DNA from 4 places in the Geodermatophilus sp. SYSU D00710 genome. Region 1 is predicted to be linked to each of the others. Evidence: riboswitches for the same ligand, from Rfam matches in the RefSeq annotation. Region 1 holds a riboswitch; each other region holds the start of a gene.
What was found. Region 1 has a riboswitch for cyclic di-AMP ahead of ACI78U_RS13020 (aggregation-promoting factor C-terminal-like domain-containing protein). Riboswitches for the same ligand answer to the same signal wherever they lie in the genome.
Positions count from the first base shown of each region.

Region 2: it holds a riboswitch for cyclic di-AMP, as region 1 does, so the genes downstream of both, ACI78U_RS20500 (C40 family peptidase) here and ACI78U_RS13020 (aggregation-promoting factor C-terminal-like domain-containing protein) in region 1, are expected to answer to the same signal.
Region 3: it holds a riboswitch for cyclic di-AMP, as region 1 does, so the genes downstream of both, ACI78U_RS13630 (hypothetical protein) here and ACI78U_RS13020 (aggregation-promoting factor C-terminal-like domain-containing protein) in region 1, are expected to answer to the same signal.
Region 4: it holds a riboswitch for cyclic di-AMP, as region 1 does, so the genes downstream of both, ACI78U_RS02480 (C40 family peptidase) here and ACI78U_RS13020 (aggregation-promoting factor C-terminal-like domain-containing protein) in region 1, are expected to answer to the same signal.

Region 1 is NZ_JBJGYX010000024.1:44,505-48,702, forward strand. It holds gene ACI78U_RS13010 (TetR/AcrR family transcriptional regulator) at 1-504, opposite strand, end outside; gene ACI78U_RS13015 (class I SAM-dependent methyltransferase) at 536-1,174, opposite strand; gene ACI78U_RS13020 (aggregation-promoting factor C-terminal-like domain-containing protein) at 1,261-2,199, opposite strand; cyclic di-AMP (ydaO/yuaA leader) riboswitch at 2,433-2,593, opposite strand; gene ACI78U_RS13025 (DivIVA domain-containing protein) at 2,745-3,533, opposite strand; gene ACI78U_RS13030 (LLM class flavin-dependent oxidoreductase) at 3,894-4,198, shown strand, end outside.
Region 2 is NZ_JBJGYX010000059.1:14,302-18,499, reverse strand. It holds gene ACI78U_RS20505 (M48 family metallopeptidase) at 1-1,096, opposite strand, end outside; gene ACI78U_RS20500 (C40 family peptidase) at 1,290-2,537, opposite strand; cyclic di-AMP (ydaO/yuaA leader) riboswitch at 2,554-2,732, opposite strand; gene ACI78U_RS20495 (hypothetical protein) at 2,892-3,206, opposite strand; gene ACI78U_RS20490 (NlpC/P60 family protein) at 3,318-4,198, opposite strand, start outside.
Region 3 is NZ_JBJGYX010000026.1:39,336-43,533, forward strand. It holds gene ACI78U_RS13615 (sulfite exporter TauE/SafE family protein) at 1-163, opposite strand, end outside; gene ACI78U_RS13620 (DoxX family protein) at 188-550, shown strand; gene ACI78U_RS13625 (PIG-L deacetylase family protein) at 547-1,269, shown strand; gene ACI78U_RS13630 (hypothetical protein) at 1,430-2,053, opposite strand; cyclic di-AMP (ydaO/yuaA leader) riboswitch at 2,312-2,471, opposite strand; RNA gene rnpB (RNase P RNA component class A) at 2,674-3,086, shown strand; gene ACI78U_RS13640 (dihydrofolate reductase family protein) at 3,331-3,894, shown strand; gene ACI78U_RS13645 (response regulator transcription factor) at 4,015-4,198, shown strand, end outside.
Region 4 is NZ_JBJGYX010000003.1:124,244-128,441, reverse strand. It holds gene ACI78U_RS02500 (MBL fold metallo-hydrolase) at 50-979, shown strand; gene ACI78U_RS02495 (hypothetical protein) at 995-1,201, opposite strand; gene ACI78U_RS02490 (hypothetical protein) at 1,377-1,574, opposite strand; gene ACI78U_RS02485 (hypothetical protein) at 1,822-1,974, opposite strand; cyclic di-AMP (ydaO/yuaA leader) riboswitch at 2,329-2,480, shown strand; gene ACI78U_RS02480 (C40 family peptidase) at 2,493-3,014, shown strand; gene ACI78U_RS02475 (carbohydrate kinase family protein) at 3,071-3,985, shown strand; gene ACI78U_RS02470 (DUF222 domain-containing protein) at 4,112-4,198, shown strand, end outside.

The DNA.
Region 1 (4,198 bases):
GCGGGCCGGTGGGCCGGGCGGGGCGGCGCCGCGGGCCCGCTCGGCGTCGATGGCCGCGGCGGTCTCGGCGACGAACTGCTCCATGACCTCCGACCACAGCGCGCGGGCCTCGGCGCTGGTGGCGAACAGCGAGGCCGCCGCGGTGGTGAGGGCGTGGTGCGCGGCGAAGGTGTCGCGGACCGCCTCGAGCGCGCCCCGCCAACCGGCGCGGACGTCGTCGCCGGCGCGGCGCAGCGCCGCCGAGCGGGACGCGCGGGCCTCCCCCACCACCCGGTCGAGCAGCGCGAGGACGACGGCGTCCTTGGACGGGAAGTAGAAGTAGAAGGTGGGCCGGGAGATGCCTGCCCCGCGCGCCAGGTCGTCGACGGAGATGTCGGCCAGCGGGCGCTGCCCGAGCAGCTCCTCGGCGGTGGTGAGGATGGCCCGCTCCCGGTCGTCGCCGGAGGGGCGGCGGGCCCGGCGCCCGCGGCCGCCGCCGGGGGCGACGGGGAGCGGTGCGGCCACGGCGGCGACCCTACCCACGACCGCGGGGCGCTCAGGGCAGTCGCCACACCGTCGTGCGGCGCAGGCCCGGGCCCTCGGTCTCGGGCACGTCGAGCACGGTGACCGGCTCGAGCCGCTCGTGCGGCAGGTACGGGCGGCCGGGGTCCCCGACGAACACCTCGGCACCGCGGGCGCGCGCCCGGTCGAGGAACGGCAGCACCCGCCCGGTCATCACGCGGTCGTAGCAGACGTCCCCGGCCAGGACGACGTCGACGTCGGGCGGCTCGCGGTGCAGGACGTCGCCGATCACGCTGATGCCGCGCACGCCGTTGAGGACGGCGTTGACGCCGACCGCGGTCCGCGAGAACGGGTCGACGTCGCTGGCGAGCACGTGCCGGGCACCGGCGAGGACGGCCGCGACGGCGACCAGGCCGCTGCCCGACCCGAGGTCGAGGACGCGGCGACCGGCCACCGGGACGGCGCCGTCGAGCACGGCGCGGGCCAGGGCCTGCCCACCGGGCCAGGCCGCGGCCCAGAACGGCGGCTCCTCACCGGCGCCCCCCGCGGTCTCCATCGCCTCCCACAGGGCGACGACGTCGTCGGCGACGTGCAGCCGGACCTCGGGGACGAGGGAGGGCCGGCGGACCTGGGTGTGCGCGCGGACGAAGCCCGCGGGCACCACCCTGGTCACCGGCCCTCCCGAGGTGACGTGCTGGAACGGCTCCGCTGCAGGGTCCCGCGCCGAGCGTGCGAGGCGCGGGGGGCAGCGGGGTCCTCCTAGTACCAGCCGGTGGCCTGCGAGTGGGCCCAGGCCTCGCAGGGCGAGCCGTAGCGCTCGTTGATGTAGACCAGGCCGGCGTCGATCTGGCGGTAGCCGTCGGAGGTCTTCGCGATGCCGGTGCTGGCCCAGGTGGAGTCGAGGAACTGCGCGATCCCGTAGGCGGTGCTGGTCGGGTTCTGCGCGTTGGGGTTCCAGTTGCTCTCCTTGCCCCAGAGCTTCTCGAGGCAGGAGAACTGCTCGGCGCCGACGAGGCCGAGCGCGTAGTCCTTGAACGACCCGCGGCTCTCGGAGCTGGAGCTGCTCGGCGCCGGAGCCGCGGCGGACTCGGCGGCCTGGGCCTCGGCGGCCTCGGCGGCAGCGGCGGCCTCCGCGGCGGCGGCCTCGGCCTCGGCAGCGGCCTGCGCCTCGGCAGCGGCCTGCGCCTCGGCAGCGGCCTGCGCCTCGGCGGCGGCGCGCGCGGCCTCCTCCTCGGCGGCGATGCGGGCGGCCTCCTCGGCGGCGACGCGGTCGCGCTCGGCCTGGTCGGCCGCGGCCTGGGCCTGGACGGCGGCGGCGTCGATCGCGGTGCGCTCGGTGCGGGAGGCGGCGAGCTCCTCCAGCGGCGCGAGGTCACCGTCCTCGACGGCGCCGTCGGTGCCCTGCTCCGCGAGGCCGAGCGCCTCGGCCACGCCCACCGAGGCGCTGGCGGTGTCGGCCTCGGCACCGCCGGTGGCGGCGGGGCCGGTGCCGGAGAGCACCCCGACCAGGAGCGCGCCGGCGGCGGCGGTGCCGAGCAGCAGGGCCGGGCGGCGGGAGCCCAGCAGGCCACCGCGGCGCGCGCGGCCGGGGGCGGGGGTCTCGTCGTCCACCTCGAGGACGGCGGTCTCGAGGGCGTCGGTGTCGGGGGTCTCGGCGACGGGGGTGTCGGCGGCGGTGCGACGGGTACGGCTGAACATGCGGGTGGGCGCTCCGAGGGAGAGGGCGCGCGGCGGCCCGGGTCATGGGCACGCGCACGCAGCGCGGGTCTACGGCGTGTCTGGTCGGGAGGTCTCCGGCGGCCGCGGTCGGCGCCGGGCGCGGCAGGGCAGGGTCGAGCCGGCGTCAGGAGGACGCGGGACCGCGCTGCGCGCGCGGGCGGCTGCACCTGCGGGCCGCGGGGGCCCGGAGGCGGGGCATGCGGAGGCTCTCCGTTTCTTCCGTGAGCCGCCTACCGAGTTAGCTGACGGGTTCGGGCGGGAAGCAGCCCTACGCCCCCGCGAGCAGAGCTCGACGGGTGCGATTCACCCCAGTACTGCGGTGGGTCCCCGGCTCGCGTCCGCGGGTGCGGACACGACTCGGCGGCGTCCGGTCAGGCTCCCCGGACGGGGAGAGACGACCGACCGGACGCCCGCCACCGTAGACACCGTTACCGGTCCGTGACAACACGGGGCCGGAGGGACGGGCGGGACGGCTGTGACCCGCCGGTCCTCCGGGCCACTGGCCGCGCCAGTGTCGCTGCTGGTCAGGAGGCCGCGGCGACCTGGGGCCGGTCCGTGTCGCGCAACACAGTGACCTGCGACGCATCGGCAGCGGCGACCGGCTCCCGCGCGGCGCCCGCGGTGGCCTCTCCGACGGTCTCTGCCGCCTCACGACGCTCGGCGAGGACGGGGACGTCGTCGGGCAGCACGCCGGTGATCACCGCGAGCGCCCGGTCGATCTGCCCGGTCAACCCGAGCAGCCACTCGCGCGCCTGGTCGCGCTCGTCGCGCAGCGGCGCGAGCTCGGCCTCGGCGACCCGCCGGCGCTCGGCCGCCTCCCGGTCCAGGCGCTCGCGCACCGCGGCCGCCGCGCGGTCCAGCCGGGCGCGCTCCTCGGCCGCCGCCCGGCCCAGCTCCGCAGCCTCGCGGCGGGCCGCCTCGAGCACCGCCGCGGCCTCGCTGCGGGTCTGCTCGCGCAGGGCGATGACCGCCTCGCGCATCTCGGCGACCCCGCCCAGCCGTGCCTCGGCCTCGGTGCGGGCCTCCTCGACCACGCGCCGCGCCTCCTCCTCGGCGGCGGCGGTCCGGGCTGCGGCCTCGGCCTCGGCCCGGCGGACCAGTTCTCGCGCCTCGTCCGGCCCCGGCAGCGACTGCCGCTCGCGGACGAGCGCGGCCAGCCGGCGCCGGGCGTTCTGCAGCTCGGCCGAGGCGGCGGCGTAGCGGCTGAGCAGGTGGTCGTTCTCCCGGCGCAGGACGAGGACCTCGGTCTCCGCCCAGTTCACGTAGTCGTCGACCTGTGCGCGGTCGTAGCCGCGGACCGCCCCGGTGAACACCGGCCCGGTCCCCAGCAGGCCGTCGAGGCCGCCCGACGGCGGCCGCCCTCCGGTACCGTCCCCCGGCGCTCCGGTCTGAGCGCCTCCCCCTGCCCGCTGCGACATCCCGGTCCCCCTCGGTCCGCCGTGCCGGTCCGGACTCCCCGGCCGGCCGTCGGGGTGATCACGATCCCACCCCGGATACCCACCGGCCGGGCGCCGACAGGGGGGCGCGGGGCCCGCCGGAGTGGGATCGCCGGGACGTGCCGGATCCATCACCGAGCGCAGTCACAGCATCTCAGCACGGTCACGAGACCCTGGGAATGGACGAGAGGGCACCGCGGTTGGACGGGCCGTAGCGATAGTTGCACTCTCAACCACATGGAGCACGAGATGCAGTTCGGCGTCTTCTCGGTCAGCGACATCACGACCGATCCCACGACGGGCCGCACGCCGAGCGAGGCGGAGCGGATCCGGGCGATCGTCACGATCGCGAAGAAGGCCGAGGAGGTCGGCCTGGACGTCTTCGCCCTCGGCGAGCACCACAACCCGCCGTTCTTCTCCTCGTCGCCGACGACGACCCTCGCCTACGTCGCGGCGCAGACCTCGCGGCTGCAGCTGTCGACGGCGACCACCCTGATCACCACGAACGACCCGGTGAAGATCGCCGAGGACTACGCGATGCT
Region 2 (4,198 bases), on a different contig from region 1:
CGTACAGGTCCGCGCGCGCCTCCACCTGGCGCGACACCAGGTTCTGCACCGGCGTGGCGACCAGCGAGCCCACGGCCGTCAGCAGCAGCACCAGCGGGACCACGCGCGGGTCACCCGCGGAGTCCGCGCCCGCGCGGCGCAGCAGCGCCGGCCGGGACAGCAGCCACCCCAGCAGTGCCACCGCCGCGGCCGCGCCGAGGGCGCCCAGCAGCGTGCCGGTCAGGACGTCGTCGGCGGCGACGTGCCCGAGCTCGTGGGCGACGATCGACTCGATCTCGTCGTCGGGGACGTCGGCGAGCAGGGTGTCGTAGACGACGACGCGGCGGGTGGACCCGAACCCGGACACGTAGGCGTTCAGCCGCGTCGTCCGGCGCGAGGCGTCGGCGACCAGGACGTCCTCGACCGGGTTGCCGCTCTCCTCGGCGAGCTGGAGCAGGTCGGTGCGCAGCTGTCCGGCCGGCAGCGGCTCGAAGCGGTTGAACGCCGGCTCGATGACCACCGGGTAGAGGAACGAGCCGGCCACCACCAGGCCCGCCGCGCCGACCGCGGCCCACGCCCACCAGGTGCGCGGCGCCCGGCGGGCCAGCCACACCAGGGCGAGCAGGGTGAGCGCGGTCAGGCCGGCGTCGATGGCGGTGGAGACCGCCACGTCGCGCAGCCACAGCCCCCAGGACCGGGTCGACAGGCCGTAGCGGTGCCGCACGACCTCGCCGTAGGCCGACAGCGGCAGCGTGACCAGCCGGCCGGCGACCACCAGCGCGACCGTGCCGAGGAGCACCGTGAGCGGCCAGCGCCCACCCACGGGACGGCCGGCGGCGGTGACCAGCCGGCTGCCCAGGCGGGTGAGGCCGAGCAGTGCCGAGACGGCGAGGCCGAGCAGCAGGCCCGCCAGCGAGGCGGGGCGGACCGCGGCGGCGAAGGCCTCGGCCCGGCGCACCACCTCGGCGGGCAGCCCGGCGTCGGCGCTCAGCGGCGTCGCGCCGCCGGGCGGGGTGGGCAGCACCGTCCAGGGCGTCCGGGCGGCGACGACGACCACGAACGCCGCACCGAGCACGAGCGCGACCAGCAGGGCGGCGCGGGAGGCGGTCCGGTTCACCCGCCCGCCCAGCTCACGCGGCCGATCCTAGGCGGACCGGCCCGCCCGGCCGCCGCGGTCCCCGGACCCGGCACCGGGCACGACGAGGGCCGGTGACCCGTGCGGGTCACCGGCCCTGGCGACGTGCTGGAACGGCCACCCCCCAGGGGCCCGCCGCGAGCGTCCGAGCGGCGGGGGCGGAGGGGTCCTTCCGTCAGGCGATGCGGCGCATGGCGGTGATGCCGCTCATCGAGTCGACGGACACCACCTTGACCGGCACGCCGGAGGTCGAGGCGTGCACCATCTGGCCGTTGCCGATGTACATGGAGACGTGGCTGACCGGGCTGTAGTAGAAGATCAGGTCGCCCGGCTGCAGCTCCGACCGCGAGACGGCGGTGCCCATCTGCGACTGCATCCGGCTGGAGTGCGGCAGGCTGATCCCGGCCGCCGCGTAGGCGTACTGGGTCAGGCCCGAGCAGTCGAAGGCGTTCGGCCCGCCGGCGCCCCACACGTAGGGGTCGCCCACCTGCGCCAGCGCCGTCTGCACCGCCACCTGCGCGGCGCCGCTGCCCCCACCCGCGGGGGCCGCCGGAGCCGGGGCGGCCGCCGCCGGAGCCGCCGCGGCCGGAGCCGCCGCCGCGGGAGCCGCAGCCGCCGGGGCGGCCGCCGCGGGAGCCGCAGCCGCCGGGGCGGCCGCCGCGGGAGCAGCCGCTGCGGCCGCCGCCTCGGCCGCGGCGTCGGCGGCGGCCTCGGCCTCGGCGGCGAGCGCCTGCTGCCGCGCGGCCTCGGTCAGCGCCTCGAACTGGGCCTCGTAGTCGGCGATGTCGGCCTCGAGCCGCTCCTCCTGGGCGTCGAGCTCCTCGAGCGTGGCCTCCGCGTCGGCCCGGGCGGCGTCGGCCTCGCGCTGCGCCTCCTCCGCCGCGGTGGCGGCCTCGCCGACCTGCGCGAGCACGTCGGTGGTGTGGCCGGAGATGTGGTCGAGGGTGGCCAGCGAGCTGACGAACTCGTCGGCCGAGTCGCTGGTCATCAGCAGGTCCAGCTGGGCGAAGGTGTCGTTGCTGCTGGTCCAGGCGCTGCGGGCGACCTGACGGATCTGCCCGTCGAGGTCCTGCAGCCGGGAGCGGGCGTCGCCGAGGGCCCGCTCGGCGGCCTCGGCGGCGGCCTGCTGGCGGGAGAGGACCTCGCGGGCCTCGTTGACCTGCTCGCTGACCGCCTCGAGCCGGCGGCCGGCGTCGGCGGCGAGCTCGGCGGCCTGCTCGGGGGTGGTGGCCCGCTCGGGGTCGGCGACCGCGGTGCCGGGCACGAGGGCCACGGTCAGGGCGGCGGCGGTGCCGACCAGCGCGACCCGGCCGAGGAGCCGGCGCGGTGAGCGGCGGTGCGGGCCGGCGACGCGGGCGGTCGCGGGTGCGGAGGAGGTGGACTGTGCGCAGGCATGCCCCGGGCAGGGGCGGGGGGTCGCCACGGGCGGCGGCTCTCCGTTCTTCCTCAGCAACCGCCTACCGAGTTAGCTGACGGGTTCGGGCTGGGAAGACGTGCCCTATCAGGCGTGCGCCGGCGGGCCGGTGCACGCGAGAACTCACCCCAGTGCTGCGGTGGGTCCCCGGCTCACCTCGCGCGCACCCGCAGGCGGCGTCCGGTGACTCGGCGGTGACCGGCCGAGGTCACCTCGCGTCAGGTGACGACCACCCGGCCGGACGCGGTCACAGTACGGACGTGATGAGGTTGTGACAAACGGGACCCCTGCTGACTGTGAGAACACGCACAGTGAGCAGTAGCGCCACTCCGGTGTGTACCCGTTCGGTCGTCGACCTGCGCCTCAGCCGGTGCGGCGCCGTCCGCCGGGACGCTCCCCGCCCGCCGGGCGGTGACGCAGCGGAGGCACCAGGCCGACCTCCGCCAGCGCCCGCACGGCGCGCCGCTCGACGTCGTCGAACTCCACCACCACGCCCGGCGGCGGGGGGACCGCGTCCCCGGCGGCCGGCCCGGTCGCCCGCGCGGCCGGGACCGGCGGCACCGGCAGCAGCACGGGCCCGGTGCCCCTCTCCGCCGGCGGCGCACCCAGCAGGACGGTGACGACGCAGTCGGCGCAGCCGGTGCCGCGCACGGTGCAGGTGTCGCAGTCGATGAGCATGGCCGTGTCCCCCCTCCGGTGCCCCGGGCCGCCCGGGTGCCGGGCCGCGGTCGGGACGGGTCTCCCTGTCGGTTGCTCCGCACGCTAGGGACGGCCACCGACAGTCCCGGCTCAGCTGCCCGCGAACTCCCAGTGCCAGGGCTCCTCGCGGCCGTTGCCCGGGTCCGCCCAGGTGGGGTGCAGCCAGCCGAAGCGGCCGGCGTTGGCCACCATCCAGGCGTACTGCGGGGTGCCGAAGGTCTCGATGCCGCCGCACAGGTCGACCGCCAGCCCCCAGCCGTGGTTGCTCGTCCCCGGGACCGCGGCCAGGGACGGTTTCTCGCCGTAGAGCCGGACCTGGCCGGCGTAGGTGCGGTAGGAGTCGGTGATGCAGACCGGCCGGCCGAACTCCGCCTCGAACGCCGCGCTCATCGCCCGGTAGGCCGCGGCGGCGTCGCAGCGCAGCGCGTGCCCGCCCACGCCGAGGGGGCACAGCGCGCTGGGCGGGATGAGGCCGTTGGGGTACCCGCCCCAGGCGCGGGTCCCGTCGAAGCTGGGCGGGTACACGGTGTTGCCGCACTCCACCCGCAGCGCACCGCCCGAGGACCCCGGCGCGGCCACCTCGGGGCGGGTGCCCAGGGCCGGCCGGCCCACGTGCAGCACCTGGTCGGCGGGCAGCCGGCGGACGACGACCGCGCCGGCCCGCCCGTCGGCGGCCAGCATCGTCTCCCGGTCCAGCGCGATGCCGACGTGGCCGAGCCCCGACTCGGGCGTCCCGAGGAACACCAGGTCGCCGGGCAGCACGTCGGCCGGGTCGACCGGCACCGTGACGGCGTACAGCCCGGCCTGGTCGGCGGGCAGGTCGACGCCCGCGGCGCCGTAGACCGTGGAGACCAGCGAACCGCAGTCCCAGGAGTCCGGGCCGGCCGTCCCCGGCGCGTAGGGCTGCCCCAGCGTGTCCATCGCCTCGCTGACGGCGGCCACCGTCTCGGCGGGCAGCACCAGCAGCGACG
Region 3 (4,198 bases), on a different contig from region 1:
CGGGCCACTGCGCGACCGAGTTGGTCACGTTGGCCGCGACGGTCGGCAGGCCCAGCGCCACCAGGGTGGGGAAGAGGATCAGCGAGCCGCCGCCGGCGATGGAGTTGACGACGCCCGCGGCCAGCGCCACCGCGGCGGCGACGAGCAGGTCGGCGGCGGGCACGGAGCGGCAGCCTACGGTGGCCGCATGCGACCGCCCGCGCCCGCGACCTGGCTGGCCGCCGCCCTGGGCGGTTCCGGCGTGCTGCACCTGGTGCGGCCGCGGACCTACGAGTGGCTGGTGCCACCGGAGCTCGGGGACGCGCGCGGCTGGGTGCTGGGCAGCGGGGTCGCCGAGGTGGCCACCGCCGCGCTGCTGTCCGCACCGCCGAGCCGGCGGGCCGGGGGCTGGGCGGCCGCGGTCCTGCTGGCGTCGTTCCTGCCCGCGCACCTGCACCACCTGCGGGCGGCGCGCGGGCGGCCGGCGCTGCTGGCGGCCGGGGTGGTACGGCTGCCCCTGCAGGTGCCGATGATCGCCGCGGCGCTGCGCGTGGCCCGGGGGCGGGCGTGACCCAGCCGCTGCCGGAGGACTGGGAGCGCGCGCTGGTCGTCGTCGCCCACCCCGACGACATCGAGTACGGCTGCGCGGCCGCCGTCGCCGCGTGGACCTCCGCCGGGCGCGACGTGCGCTACGTGCTGGCCACCAGCGGGGAGGCCGGCATCGCCGGTCTGCCGCCGGAGGTGGCCGGGCCGCTGCGTGAGCGGGAGCAGCGGGCGGCCGCGGCGGCGGCGGGCGTCTCGGTGGTGGAGTTCCTCGGCCATCCCGACGGCCGGCTGGTCGAGGGTCTGGACCTGCGGCGGTCGGTGGCCGCGGCGATCCGCCGGCACCGGCCGGAGCTGGTGGTGACGATGCACTTCGGGGACACCTGGACGCCGCCGGGCACCGCGCCCGCGTACTGGAACAGCGCCGACCACCGGGCGCTGGGCCGGGCGGTGCTCGACGCGGTGGGCGACGCGGCGAACGAGTGGATCTTCCCCGAACTGGCCGACCCGGTGCCGTGGCAGGGCGTGCGGTGGACCGCCGTCTCCACGCCCGTGGGGGCGACCCACACCGTCGACGTGACCGCCGTCGTCGACCGGGCGGTGGCCTCGCTGGCCGAGCACCGGCGCTACCTGCAGGCGCTGTCGGACGACCCGGTCGAGGAGCAGGCACGGCGACAGGTCGAGATGGCGACCCCGGCCGACGACGCAGGGCGCCGGGTGGCCGGCTTCGTGCTCTACGGCGGCTGACCGCGGCGCTCCTCGACGCGCACGGGCGGCCGGCCTCCCCGCGCGGTGCCCGACCTCGCGCTGCGGGGTGAGGTCGGGCACCGTGGGATGAGGCCGGCCGGTGCACGACGAAGCGTGCCGTGGGGACGCGGCCGGGGTACCGCGTCCCCACGGCCGCCGGTCAGTTGAAGCTGACGTGCACGTGGTCGTAGTGGTTGGCGGTGATCGACCCGCGGTCCTCCATCGCCTGCCAGCCGGAGCCGCCGATCATGTAGATCCGCTGCTCCCAGATGACGTAGTCGACGTTGAACCGCTCGGCGTTGTCGATCACGTACTGGGCGACGGCGTCACCCTTGGCGGAGTCGCTGTAGACCATGAAGTCGGCGGCGAGCTCCTGCGTCGGCGAGTGGCCGGGCCGGGTGAGGACCGTGGACACGCCGAAGGCCTGGGTGACCTCGGCGACGACCGGGCGGACGTGCGCCGCCCACGCGCTGTAGGCGGTGGAGGTGGGGGTCGGCTTGCCGCTCAGGTCGGTCGAGACGGGGAGCGACGCCGCCGGGGCGGGGGCCGCAGCCCCGGTGGGCACCGCGGGCGCCTCCTCGGCGGGGGCCGGCGCCGGAGCGGGGGCCTCCGCCTCGGCCGTGGACGAGGTCCGGTCCCAGCGGTCCCAGCCGCCGCGGTCCCGGTCGCGGTCCCAGTCGTGAGCCTGGGCGGCGGACTGGCCGGCGAGGCCGAAGGCGACGGCGAAGGCGCCGACGGTCAGCGACCGGCGGACGCCGGTGCGGCGAGGGGTGTTCGAGGGCATGGTGAGGAGAGCTCCTGACGGTGGTCCGTGGGGCCGCCCGCTGGTCGGGCGGGTCCCCGTTCCGGATGAGGGGTGACCTGGGGGGACGGGCAGCCGGACGCGCGACCGTGCCGAGCCCGCCGGAGGCAGGCGACGCGCAGGGCTGCCGAGGTCCGTGCCCGGGTACGCGGCGACCGGCGTAGGTGTCCAGCGGGTCGCGGCGGCGGTGTCTGGGGGTGCGAGGACGGGCGCCGCTCGGCACCCCTCGCTGCAGATCTCCGTTTCTCCCTTGGCCGCCTACCGGGTCAGCTGACGGGTTCGGGCGGGGATGCGCCCTACCCGCCCCCGAGCAGGGCTCGGGAGGCGGGACTCACCCCAGTGGTGCGGTGGGTCCCCGGTTCGCGTCGACGGGGCCGGCGCGACTCGGCGGCATCCGGCGCGGTTCCCCCGGATGGGGGAGGTGACGACCGACCAGACGCCGAAACCGTAGAGGTCTTGTGCGCTTGTGCCAACTCCGGGTCGGTGAACTGGAGGAGTTGGCTGGTGGGCCCCGGCGTGTCTTTTCACCGGGAGCGTCGCGCCGATGGCCAGGCGTCATGGGACCCCGTGCGGAGGGCCCGTAGACTGGCCGGCACGACGGACGAGTCGGCCGGGCGGTCGCGTCGGCGGGGGAGACCCCGTCGCCGAGGAACGTCCGGGCTCCACAGGGCAGGGTGGTCGCTAACGGCGACCCGGGGTGACCCGCGGGACAGTGCCACAGAGAACAGACCGCCAGCGGCTCGCCGCTGGTGAGGGTGAAACGGTGGTGTAAGAGACCACCAGCGCACCGGGTGACCGGTGCGGCTCGGTAAACCCCACCCGGAGCAAGGTCGAGAAGGGACGGCGGCTGGGCGACCGGACCGCCGTCCCGCGCAGGCGTTCGAGGGCTGCCCGCCCGAGCCTGCGGGTGGACCGCTCGAGCCCGCCGGCAACGGCGGGCCTAGATGGATGACCGCCCATCGGGAGGCCGCGAGGCGCCCGAGGACAGAACCCGGCGTACAGGCCGACTCGTCCGTCGCCCCCGCCTCCGACCTCCGGTCCCACGCTCAGCGGGCGGCGTCGGTCCGTACAGGTGGTCGTCGGCGCGACCCCCGGCCGGCGTCACACGGCTCCTCCCGGACGACGAGGCCGCGACCGTCCGGCAGGGTGTCCCGCGGTGTTCCCGGTCTGGTCGAGCGGCCCTCGGTGTGGTCCGACCGATCAGTTCGCCGCGCCGTGTCGGTCCGTAGGCCGGACACCGACTCGCGGGAGGCTGCGCCGTGCGGAAACTGACCTTCGGCATGAACGTGAGCCTGGACGGTTACATCGCCGCGCCCGGCGACGACCTCGGCTGGAGCGTGCCGAGCGACGAGCTGTTCCAGTGGTGGTCGGACCGGGTGGGGGCGACCGGGCTGGCGCTGTACGGGCGCAGACTGTGGGAGACGATGAGCTCCCACTGGCCGACCGCCGACCAGCAGCCCGGCGCCACACCGGCGCACATCGAGTACGCCCGCCGCTGGCGGGACGTGCCGAAGGTGGTGTTCTCCGCCACGATCGGCGCGGTCGACAGGAACGCCCGCCTGGTCAGCGGTGACGCCGTCACCGAGATCACCCGGCTCAAGGCCGAGGACGGCGGTCCCATGGACGTCGGCGGCGCCACCCTCGCCGCGGCGGCCATGCGGGCCGGGCTGGTCGACGAGTACGCGATCGTCACCCACCCGGTCCTGGTGGGCGGCGGCACACCGTTCTTCACGGCCCTGGACGACCGGGTGGACCTGACCCTGGTGGAGACCCGGACGTTCCCGGGCGGCGTGCTCCTGACCAGGTACGAGACCAGGCACTGAGTGCCCGACGGTGGCCTGGCGGGGGCGCCGGTCTGGCCGAGGACGGCGGTCCGGTGCCACGCTGTCGTCCTCCGCACGACCTCCGCGGTCGGTGTCGGGGTCGCCGTGTGGGGAGGGCGGATGCGGTCGGTGTCGCCGGAGCTGGTCGGCGAGCTCGACGGCGGAACGGACCGGGCCGAGTACCTGTGGGTGGTCGCCGGGACCCTGACGGACCTGCTGCACGCCGACTTCATCGGGCACGTGACGCTCGACCTCGGCAGTCGGTGGGCTCGGGTCGAGCGGCTGCCGCGGAGCGGACGGCCCG
Region 4 (4,198 bases), on a different contig from region 1:
GCACGCCGGACCGCTTCCCCGGCGGTCCCCGGTGCAGGACAGTGACCCGGTGACGACGTCGATCGAGGCGGCCGGGCTCGAGCAGGTCGCGCCGGGGGTCTTCGCCTACGTGCAGCCCGACGGCAGCTGGATGATCAACAACACCGGCGTCGTGACCGGTGACGACGGCACCGGCGTCATGGTCGACACGACCTCCACCGAGGCGCGCAACCGGGCGCTGTTCGCGGCGGTGGACGGCGTCGCCCCGGGCCGGCTGCGGGCGCTGGTGAACACCCACCACCACGGCGACCACACCTTCGGCAACTGGTTGGTGCCGGACGGGACGCCGGTGGTCGGGCACGAGCACGCACGGGAGGACCAGCTCGCCGCGGGCCTGATCGCCGCACAGGTGCTCACCGGACCGGACTACGGGCATCTGGAGGTGCGCCCGCCCGACGTCACCTTCACCGGCGCGCTGACCCTCCACCTCGGGGAGCGGGGAGTCGAGCTGCATGCGGTGGGCCCGGCGCACACGCGCGGCGACGTCGTCGTCTGGCTGCCCGGCGAGCGGGTGGCCTTCGCGGGCGACGTCGCCTTCGCCGGCGGCCAGCCGTTCCTCGCCGAGGGCAGCGTGGCCGGGTACCCGCGGGCGCTGGCCGCGCTGCGGGCGCTGGAGCCGGAGGTGCTCGTGCCCGGGCACGGCCCGGTGTGCCGTGGCGACCAGGTCCCCCGGCTGCTCGACGAGCTCGCCGGCTACGCGGCCTTCGTCGACGCGACGGCGCGGGAGGGACACGCGGCCGGGTGGTCGCCGCTGGAGACCGCGCGCCGGCACGCGGACAACCCGTACGCGGCGTGGCAGGAGTCCGAGCGGCTCGTGGGCAACCTGCACCGGGCGTACGCCGAGCTCGACGGCCGGCCGCCGGGCGAGCGGCTGCCGCTGGCGGACATCTGGCCCGACATGGTCGACTTCCACGGCGGCCCCATCGGCTGCCGGGCCTGAGGGCGTCCCCGGCGGTCACGCCGGCGCGGGGGCACCGTCCAGGCACCGGCGGGCCGCCGGACCCATCCCGAGTCCCGCGAGGATCCCCCCGGCCCGGCGCCGGCGCTCGCGGGCGCGCTCGCGCAGCAGGCCGCCGAGCGCGGCGTTGACCGACCGGTCGGCGCGGCGCTCGAGGAACTCCGCCGTCGCCAGGTGGGTCGCTGCCCGGCGCAGTGCCTCCACGTGCTCGAGCCGCTCCTGCGGTCGGCTTCCGGTCGGGGGCCCGGCGGTCCCGTCCGCGCCTGCTGTAGCGCTGGTCGTGCTCGTGGTCGTCATCGCGTCCCTCGCCTCCATCGGTCCCCGCATCTGTGGAGACGCCGGAAGGCGGCGGGGATGACGCGGCGCGGGGACGAGGCGGTCAGCTGCCGGGGAAGCCCGGGCGGTCGCCGGTGCCCATCCCGCCCTCACCGGCGCGGGGCGACTGGTCGGGCGCGGCGCCCACCTCGGCGTCCTCGTCGTCGTGGACGGGGCGCTCTCCCGGCAGCACGTCGTCGTCCTGCCCCGAGCGGTCGTTCGTGCCGCCGTACGGCCGTCCGGTCATCGAGCCCTCGGTCACTGCGGACCTCCTCCGCCGTGCACCGACCGGCCGGCTGGGCTCACCCCGGTCGGTGCCGGGGTGCCCGGCCGGCCGGCAGCGGAAACCGTCGCCCCGAGACGCACTGTGCCGGTTGATCCCGTGCTCTGTCGGCTCGATCGCGCCCGCAGAGCGCCGGGAGAGCCGGCAAGGGGGCGGCAACCAGCGCGGGGAGCACCGCACCCCCCGTCCCGGAGCGGGACGGGGGGCGCGGTAGGGCGTCGGTCGGTCAGTAGGCCCGGCCGCTCGTGCCGCCCTTCTTGTTCTTGTTCTGGAAGTCGCGGACGAACTGCTTGATCTTCGCCTGGTTCTGCGGCTTCTGGAGCTCCTGCACCACCTTGGCGGCGACGCCCGAAGCCACGAGCTTCCTCAACATCCCCACGGGGTCCTCCTCCTGTCGGCTCCTGTCCCGTTGCCCCGTCAACGCGCGGGGCAACCGTGGGGATCCCGGCCTTTCACCCGTTCCACCGGTGGCGGGCCGCTGACGGGGCGTGCGGACGCACCGTTGCGTCCTTTCTCGTCCCGTCCGGCGTGTCGGCGCCCATCCGGGTGCCGCCGCGTGTCCAGGACCTGGGCGTGCGCGGTGCTCGCGCTGGCGTGTCGGGTCCGGGAGGCCAGTCAAATCCGCAGGTCCGCGCCGGGCGTGGCGCCGCGTTCCGTCGGTTGAGGGCCCCCTGACCCCTCCCTACCGTCGTCGCCGGTCCGCCAGGGTCCTTCGTCGCGCCCCGTGCGACACCTGGTGGCCACGCCGAACCGGGCGCCGGAACCCACCGGCAGCCCGGGCCGGGGACCCACTGCAGCACTGGGGTGGAGCGCGACTCGTCGCGCCGGGCGACTCCTCCGTCCGAACCCGTCAGCTAACCCGGTAGGCGGTCGCGGAGAACAGGAGAACCGTCGTCCATGACGACCGCACGCACGTCCACCGCTCGTCGCTCGTTCCGCGGCATCGCCGTCGCGGCCATCGCCGGAGCCGGCATCGTCCTCTCGCCCCTCCCGGCCTCGGCTGCCGCGGGCGGTGGTGGTGGCACCGCGACCGGGACGGTGGCCGCCGCGCCGGCGCCCGCGCCCACCGGCGCGGCCCAGGTCGCCGTCGACACCGCGCTCGCCCAGGTCGGTGACCGGTACGTCTACGGCGCCACCGGGCCGGACTCCTTCGACTGCTCGGGCCTGACCAGCTTCGCCTACGAGGCGGCCGGCGTCTCGATCCCGCGCACGTCGAAGGCCCAGTCGACCTTCGGCACCGCGGTGGCGAAGGCCGACCTCCAGCCCGGTGACCTGGTCTTCTTCTACAGCCCGGTGTCACACGTGGGCATGTCCATCGGCAACGGCCAGATGGTCCACGCCTCGACCGCCGGCAAGCCGGTGGCCGTCGTCGACCTCGACTCGATGCCGAGCTACGCGGGCGCCCGCCGGGTCGCCTGACGCACGTCGCGGAAGGGTGCCCCGGCCGGGCTCTCCGGCCGGGGCACTCTCGTGTCGTGGTGCACGAGGACGGTCCCCGGTGGCCCCGCCGCGCCGGCTCCGGACCGGTGGTGGCCGTGGGCAAGCTCGTCGCCGACCAGCTGCTGGAGCTCACCGCTCCGCTGGTGGTCGGGGGCCAGCAGCGGGTGGTCCGGACGACGACGGCGGGCGGGGCGCCGGCCAACGTGACGGCGAACCTGGCCCGTCGCGGCACCCCGGCGAGGCTCGCGGGCTGGGCGGGTGCGGACCCGCTCGCCGACACGTTGCTGGCCGGACTGGCCGGGCGCGGGGTGGAGACGGCGGTGGTCCGCCGTGGCCGCACTCCCCTGTCGACGGTGCTCGTCCACCCCGACGGGGGACGGACGCTGCTCACCGACAGCGGCGAAGGCGGGCTCGAGCCGGACGACGTCCGCGCCGCGTGGCTCGCCGACGCGGCCGCCGTCCACCTCGACGGCTACGACCTGCTGCCCGGCCGTTTCCCGGACGCGCTCCGGGCAGCCGCCTCGCTCGCCCGGGACGCCGGCGTGCCGGTCACCGTCGACGTGGCGGCCGCGACGCGGATCGAGCGCCACGGCGCCGACGCGTATCGGGAGCTGCTCGTGGCGCTGCGGCCGGACGTCCTGTTCTGCAACGCCGTCGAGGCCGCGGTGCTGGGACTGGACGGCGACCTGCCCGCGTGGGCGCCGGCGCTGGTCCTGGTGCACGCCGGCGCGCGGCCCACCCGGGTGCTGACCGCGGCGGGCGCGTGGCAGGTGCCGGTGGAGCCCCTGCCGGAGGGGCGGCTCCGCGACACCACCGGCTGCGGGGATGCCGTCGCCGCCGGGGTGCTGGCCGGCTGGCGGTCGGGGGCGCCGGTCCTGGACGCGGTCCGCGCCGGCCACGAGGCGGCCGCGGTGGTCGCGGGTGTGGTCGGGGCCCAGCCGCCGCCCTGACCGCCCGGGCTCACCGTCGACACCGGCGTCACCGGCCAGTGCCTTTATAGCGATAATGGCACCTCACGAGGCTCTGACCTGCGGTTTTGAGTTGTCCACCTCCTGCTGATCGGCTAGTATTCGATCATGTGTTCGGGTGGGTGGGAGACCGGTGATGTCCTCGAGGCCGTCGCCGCGCTCATCGCCGAGCGCAACCGGATCGACGCCGCCCTG